Regions from separate parts of the Trichococcus sp. genome, predicted to be linked through region 3. Evidence: predicted binding sites of a transcription regulator. Region 3 holds the regulator's gene; each other region holds the start of a gene.
The links. The regulator LexA, encoded in region 3, represses DNA repair genes until DNA is damaged. The targets are predictions, from matches to a motif close to CNAACANNTGTTNG.
Positions count from the first base shown of each region.

Region 1: a site for LexA is predicted at 870-883, ahead of ACTCCX_RS07295 (replication-associated recombination protein A). Genes of this name have one in related genera too.
Region 2: a site for LexA is predicted at 1,042-1,055, ahead of recX (recombination regulator RecX). Genes of this name have one in related genera too.

Region 1 covers NZ_JBSQPW010000021.1:12,983-15,256, reverse strand. Annotated here, with positions in the region: gene gshAB (bifunctional glutamate--cysteine ligase GshA/glutathione synthetase GshB) at 1-740, opposite strand, end outside; gene ACTCCX_RS07295 (replication-associated recombination protein A) at 936-2,207, shown strand.
Region 2 covers NZ_JBSQPW010000015.1:36,873-39,146, forward strand. Annotated here, with positions in the region: gene ACTCCX_RS05835 (general stress protein) at 109-930, shown strand; gene recX (recombination regulator RecX) at 1,115-1,951, shown strand; gene mutY (A/G-specific adenine glycosylase) at 1,951-2,274, shown strand, end outside.
Region 3 covers NZ_JBSQPW010000036.1:10,767-13,040, reverse strand. Annotated here, with positions in the region: gene recJ (single-stranded-DNA-specific exonuclease RecJ) at 1-63, shown strand, start outside; gene ACTCCX_RS10330 (adenine phosphoribosyltransferase) at 80-592, shown strand; gene lexA (transcriptional repressor LexA) at 668-1,291, opposite strand; gene ACTCCX_RS10320 (YneF family protein) at 1,533-1,763, shown strand; gene ACTCCX_RS10315 (ABC transporter ATP-binding protein) at 1,850-2,274, shown strand, end outside.

The DNA of each region.
Region 1 (2,274 bases), on a different contig from region 3:
TGCACATAGGCATCGATCGATTCGAAGGAGACCTGCACGTCTGCTTTGTTGACGTATCCGTACTTGCTGCTGCGGATGCTTCTGGTGTACCTGTCCAAAGGCAAATCATGCTGGCTTTCTTTTTCGAAGTAGGTACTGTCTGCGGATATGGAGCCGCCCATAAGGTAGGTCATGATCCATTGGTAACGGATGAAGTTATGGGCCATCTTCAAGTAGACATCCGATTGGAACTCCTTGAGCGTCCCTGTGTAACCAGAGAGCTGATGAAGTTCCTTGATAAGGGCAGGATTCAGTTCGAAGTTGAAATGGATACCACTGACCATCTGCTTCTTGTTCCCGTAAACCGATACTAGGTATTCCCGGTACGCGACATCATCCGCATTATCCAACTTGGCTACCCTGATTTCTTCACTTGGCGGCATGGTCGGCGGGATACTGCAAGGCAACAGATATTCATCTTCGGGTAAAGAACGCAGCACGACATCATGGATAGCCGTCAGCCATTCATACATTTCCTCGATCGATTGCACCGGTGGTGTGATCAATTCCGGTTGGCTTTCAGCAAAGTCAGTCTGTATGTAAGGATGGAAACTGCGGTTCCCGAATACCGTCGGGTGGTTTGTCTTGGCGATTGTGCCATCACCGGTTATCCGTTGGCTTTCTTTTTCGATTCCAAAAGAGGCTTTCGAAAATAATGCCGATAATTTATGTGTTAAAATGATCTCTTTGAAATCTGTCATTATGTACGCTCACTTTCTGCTCCCAATTTTCAATGTATTCATTATAGCTTTTCTGCTTGTAAATAGTAAAGATGTTGCTTGGTTTTCTTTCAACCAATTTTCACAAACCCGCAGAAAGGGATACCCTTGCGAATGTTTGTTCTTTTTTGTGGGATAGCATATAATGGGGGAGAGAAAAAGGAGCGGAGAAAAATCATGAAACAACCTTTAGCATACCGGATGCGTCCCGTACACATCGATGAAGTCATCGGCCAGAGCCATCTGGTGGGTGAGAATAAGATCATCCGCCGCATGGTCGATGCCAAGATGCTTTCGTCCATGATACTGTATGGCCCACCTGGAATCGGCAAAACGAGCATCGCGAGCGCCATCGCCGGATCGACACATTCCGCTTTCCGGCAACTGAACGCCGCCACTGATACAAAAAAAGACCTCCAGATTATCGTGGAGGAGGCCAAATTTTCCGGCCAGGTCATCCTCTTGCTGGATGAGGTGCATCGATTGGATAAACCCAAGCAGGATTTTCTCCTGCCCCACCTTGAAAGCGGTCAAGTCATCCTGATCGGCGCCACCACCGAAAATCCGTACATCAGCATCAGTCCCGCAATCAGGAGCCGGACCCAAATTTTCGAATTGAAGCCCCTTACTACAAAGGACGTCATAGTGGCGCTGCAACGGGCAATTGTTGATGAAAAACGCGGGCTGGGAAAAGAAAAGATCGCGATTGAAGAAGACGCCTTGCTTCATTTCGCAAGGAGCACGATGGGCGACGTCCGCGGTTCGCTCAACGCCTTGGAGTTGGCTGCCCTCTCCACCAAACCGGATGTGGACGGCACCATCCGCATCACCTTGGCTATCGCTGAAGAATGTGTCCAAAAGAAGGCGTTGGTACACGATAAAAACGGCGATGCCCATTACGATGTCATTTCAGCATTTCAAAAATCGATCCGCGGCAGCGATGTCGATGCCGCTATGCATTATTTGGCCAGGCTATTGGAAGCCGGCGAATTGCTGATCGCCTGCAGACGGTTGATGGTTTGCGCTTATGAAGACATCGGCTTGGGCAATCCGCAAGCTGTGTCCCGTACCGTTTTGGCCGTTCAGGCAGCTGAAAAGTTAGGATTGCCGGAAGCACGGATCCCCTTGGCAAACGCTGTCGTCGATCTTGCCCTTTCGCCGAAATCCAATTCGGCTTATCTTGCCTTGGACAGTGCTCTGGCGGATGTGCGGGCCGGGAAATCCGGTGACATACCGGACAGCCTGCGTGATGCCCATTACAGTGGTGCAAATAAGTTAGGCCGCGGCGTCGGTTACCAATACCCGCACGATTTCCCGGACCATTGGGTCAAACAGCAGTATTTGCCGGACTCACTGAAGAATCGACGTTACTACGAGCCGGCTGTGACGGGAAAATACGAGCAAGCCTTAGCCAACCAATTGCAGCACCGCTTCAACAAAGATTCCTGAGTACAAGCTGGTAGCGTTTAACCCGTTGCTGCTGTTATGTTTCTGGATTGAAACTCATGTATTTTGC
Region 2 (2,274 bases), on a different contig from region 3:
ACAGATTTTTGATTTACTCGCTATGACAACGGCTATCATTTGTGATTCAGGTGGAAGTATTTTACAATGAATGCAAAGAACACATCTTCAGTAATGGGAGGAATCGTTATGGACAAGAGAATCGAAGGTACCTTTGCTAATCAGGAAATGCTGATCGATGAAATCACGCATTTGATCAAGCATGAGGGCTATGCACCTGAGCAATTGCTGGTCATCACCCGCAACGGCAAGAGCAATTTCATCACGGAGGAGACGGCGGTGCAGGTCATCATAACCGGAGAAGACCGCGAGGAAGATTCCTTATGGGACAAGATCGTAAAATTCTTTACGGTTGATTTGGACGAAGAAGAGGAAGAAGCGATTTTCGAACGCTATGGCATTGACGAGGATACGTACGAACGGTTTGAGGATGCGTTGGATGATGGGGAATTGCTGCTGCTGATCGACGATGCGGCTCCGATCAATGATGAGCATTCTGAATTTCTCGTGCGCGACGGCATTCTGCCTGACGAAAAAGTCGTCCCTGTCGAAGCAGTCACAGCTGCTACCGCTTCGAAACCGGATTGGATAGCTGCCGACAGCGAAGAAGTTGGCGATGTGCCGGCTCATTCCATCGAAGCCGCGAAGAAACGGGAAGGCACCGAAGCTGAAGTTGCGGCGCCGACTCAACCTGCTGATGTGACCGATGACATCACCGGCCAACCGATCGAAGCGGAAACGGTAGCTGATCCTGCAATGGCGGAAGAGAGTCACCATTTGCCTGAAATGCAGTTCGACAAAGACGATTCCCTTCCAGAAGTGAATGAAGAGAAGGGACAGTTTTCCAAAGACCCGTTCGGAGGCGACACTGTCGTTCCCGAAGCCGGCGAAGATTCAGAAGATATCGAGCCTGATTATGACGAGACGGACAAACCAAAACCGGCTCTGTGATTGATTAAAACACCAAAGGCTGCCTCTTTTTTTCGAGGCAGCCTTTGGTGTTTTTGTGCGTTTTGCCGCGGCCGAAACTATATGGGCCACTTCCGTTCCAAGAAATAATTTCGAACATACGTTTTGTTCCTTTTGTGTTTTGCATGTATAATAGCAAGTGAGATTCGCCGAAAGGATGTAGAACATGGATCATACCGAAGAACAGGCTGAAAAATTGCCTGTCGTAACAAAAATAACTGTCCAGAAAAAACGCAAGGACCGTTTCAACGTCTTCATTGACGGGGAGTACGCCTTTCCGATATCAGAAGCCGTGCTCATAAAGGTTGGCTTGCATAAAGGGATGACGCTGACGAAAGAGCGCAGCGCCGAAATCGAGAAGGAAAATTACGATTACATGGCTTACACGACGGCCGTCAATTACTTGTCCTACAGTCTGCGCAGCGAAAAAGAGGTCCGCAAAAAACTGCACGATGAAGAAATCAGCCCGGACGCGATCGAACGTGCGCTGACGAGGCTGGTGGATCAGAATTACGTCAATGACCGTATCTATGGCGAAAGCTACACGCGCACGGCGGCTAACCTGAACCTGAAGGGACCGCAACTCATCGCCAACGAACTGAAAGGAAAGGGCTTGTCGGAAGAAGACATCGCCATTTCCCTGCAACAATATCCGCATGCGTTGCAGTTGGAAAATGCCCAAACGATTGCTGAGAAGCAACTGCGCAAACAAAGCCGGGTTTCTTCGCATGAAGCAGCTTCAAAAATCCGTCTCCATCTGCATCAGAAAGGCTATCCTTCCGACATCGTCCTGGAAGTTATGGGAGAGATCGAAACGAAGAAAGAGGAAGAGGATGAAATGGCCGCATTGCGTCTGCAAGGGGACAAGCTTTGGCGCCGTTATGAGCGCAAAGCGAAAGGCCGTGAGCTGCAGCAAAAAGTGAGATCGGGCCTTTACCAAAAAGGCTACCAGGGAGACATGATCTCCGCCTATATCGAAGAAAAGGAACAGGAAGCAGAATAATGACAAAATCGGAACATACAAAAATATTCAAAGCAGCCGGCATCGAAATGTGGTCGGCCGAGAAAATACAGGCTTTCCGCAAAGCGCTGTTGGACTGGTACGACAAAGAGAAACGCGATCTGCCTTGGCGCCGGACGAGCGATCCCTACAGCATCTGGGTTTCGGAAATCATGCTGCAGCAGACACGGGTGGATACGGTCATCCCGTATTATCATAATTTCCTGGATAAATTCCCGGACATCGCAGCGCTGGCGGCAGCTCCGGAAGACGCGATCCTGAAGGCGTGGGAAGGGCTGGGTTATTATTCTCGTGTCAAGAACATG
Region 3 (2,274 bases):
TTCATCTACAGTCCGTTTTCGCAATTGACGAAATGGTTGAATGAACAGATGCTGGTACAATAATTAGGAGGAACATAAAATGGATTTGAAACAATATATTGCTGACGTAAAAGATTTTCCGGAGCAAGGCATCATATTCCGCGATATTTCGCCTTTGATGGCAAACGGCGAAGCCTACCGCTATGCAATCAAAGAAATCGTGAAATATGCCCAAGACCTCAATGTCGATAAAGTAGTCGGACCCGAAGCACGAGGCTTTATGGTTGGTTGCCCGGTCGCTGTAGAATTAGGCTGCGGCTTCGCAATGGCCCGCAAAAAAGGCAAGTTGCCACGAGAAACGGTTGAAGTTTCTTACGGATTGGAATACGGAAAAGCGACGCTGCAATTGCATCAAGATGCCATTCTGCCTGGCGACAAAGTGCTGGTTTGTGATGATTTGTTGGCTACCGGCGGTACTACAGCCGCGACCATTGAATTGGTTGAAAAATTAGGCGGAGAAGTCGTCGGTTTGGCATTCCTGATCGAGTTGTTGGATCTGAAGGGTCGAGACCTGATCCAAGGGTATGACATCTTCACGCTGATGGAATACTAAAAAAACAGCATAAGAATGGACACGCAAAAAGGCTGCCGATCGGCAGCCTTTTTGTGTCAGTCGGAGAACTGTTCTTTAAATGATGTGATTCCTGTACAAACCGACTACTTTCCCCAAAATGAGGACAGAATCCAGGATTATCGGCTCCATGCTTGCATTCTCTGGTTGCAGCCGATAATAGTTGTTCTCTTTATAGAATCGTTTGCAGGTCGCTTCATCGTCGTCCGTCATGGCTATGACGATATCGCCGTTTTCAGCCGTGGCTTGTTTTCTGATGATGACTGAATCGCCATCGAATATACCGGCATCAATCATGCTATCTCCGCGGATTTTCAGCATGAACAAAGAACCGGAATTGGATTTCAGATCCGGGGGAACAGGGAAATAATCAGTCGCCTCTTCCACGGCAAGTATGGGCGCACCGGCTGTGACGGTACCCAACAACGGCATTTTATCCGACATGATCCCCAACTTGTCCAGACCCGCTTGAGTCAGTTCAATCGCACGGGGTTTTGTTGGGTCGCGCTGAATAAAGCCATTTTTTTCAAGACGCGACAGATGGCCATGCACCGTGGATGTGGAGGATAATTTTACCGCATTTCCGATTTCTCTTACGGTCGGGGGATAGCCTTTTTCTTGGACTTCTTCATAAATGTATTGGAGCACTTCAATTTGGCGTGAATCTTTATTTTTAACCATGAGATCATCATCTCCGTAATCTTATATTTATACGTTTAGGATACCACTAATCATCCGAAATATCAAACAGATGTTCGTATATTCTCGGGATGAAGCAAGAATTTGCACAGATTTGTCCCAAAACCGGATATGGTTGAAGCGTTCTCGAAAAATTGCTAAATTTATCGGTGATTGCTATTTCTTTTTCTCATAATCTTTAGTACAATTAATGAATGAATGCTTTGGAAAGGGGGATGAATACGTGTCAACAACAGCATGGGTAATGATGGTCATTTTAGGAATAGTAGCAGGCGCGGTTGGCGGATTTTTCCTTGCAAGACGTTATATGGTAAAATATTTTGAAGAAAATCCACCGATCAATGAAGAAATGTTGCGTTCTATGATGATGCAGATGGGTCAAAAACCATCCGAGAGAAAAGTTAAACAAATCATGGCTTCTATGAAAGCACAATCAACAAAGAAAAAGAAGTAGATTAATGAAATAATATACAAAATGTGGATCTCTACGGTTCCACATTTTTATTTTGTCTTTATACAAGTAAGAAGGGGGTAATATACGTGAGTATTTTCAAAAAATTAAGTTGGTTTTTCCGCCAGGAATGGAAAGCCTATTTTGTTGGCGTCTTTTTCCTGATCATTGTCGCAATCCTGCAAGTCGTGTCGCCGCGCGTTGTTGGAATCATCATCGATGAAATTGCGTTGGGAACCTTAACCATGGCGTCTTTGTGGAAGTGGTCGGCGATCATCTTGATTGCGGGCGTCCTGCAGTACCTCTTCCGTTATATATGGCGGATGAAGATTTGGGGAACCTCGGCAGAATTGGAAAAAATACTTCGTTCACGATTGTTCAAGCATTTCACAGAAATGGATGCGGTCTTCTTCCAAAAGTACCGGACCGGTGATCTGATGGCGCATGCGACGAATGACTTGAATGCGATCCGCATGGTCGCTGGTGCAGGCATATTGACACTGGCGGATTCGAT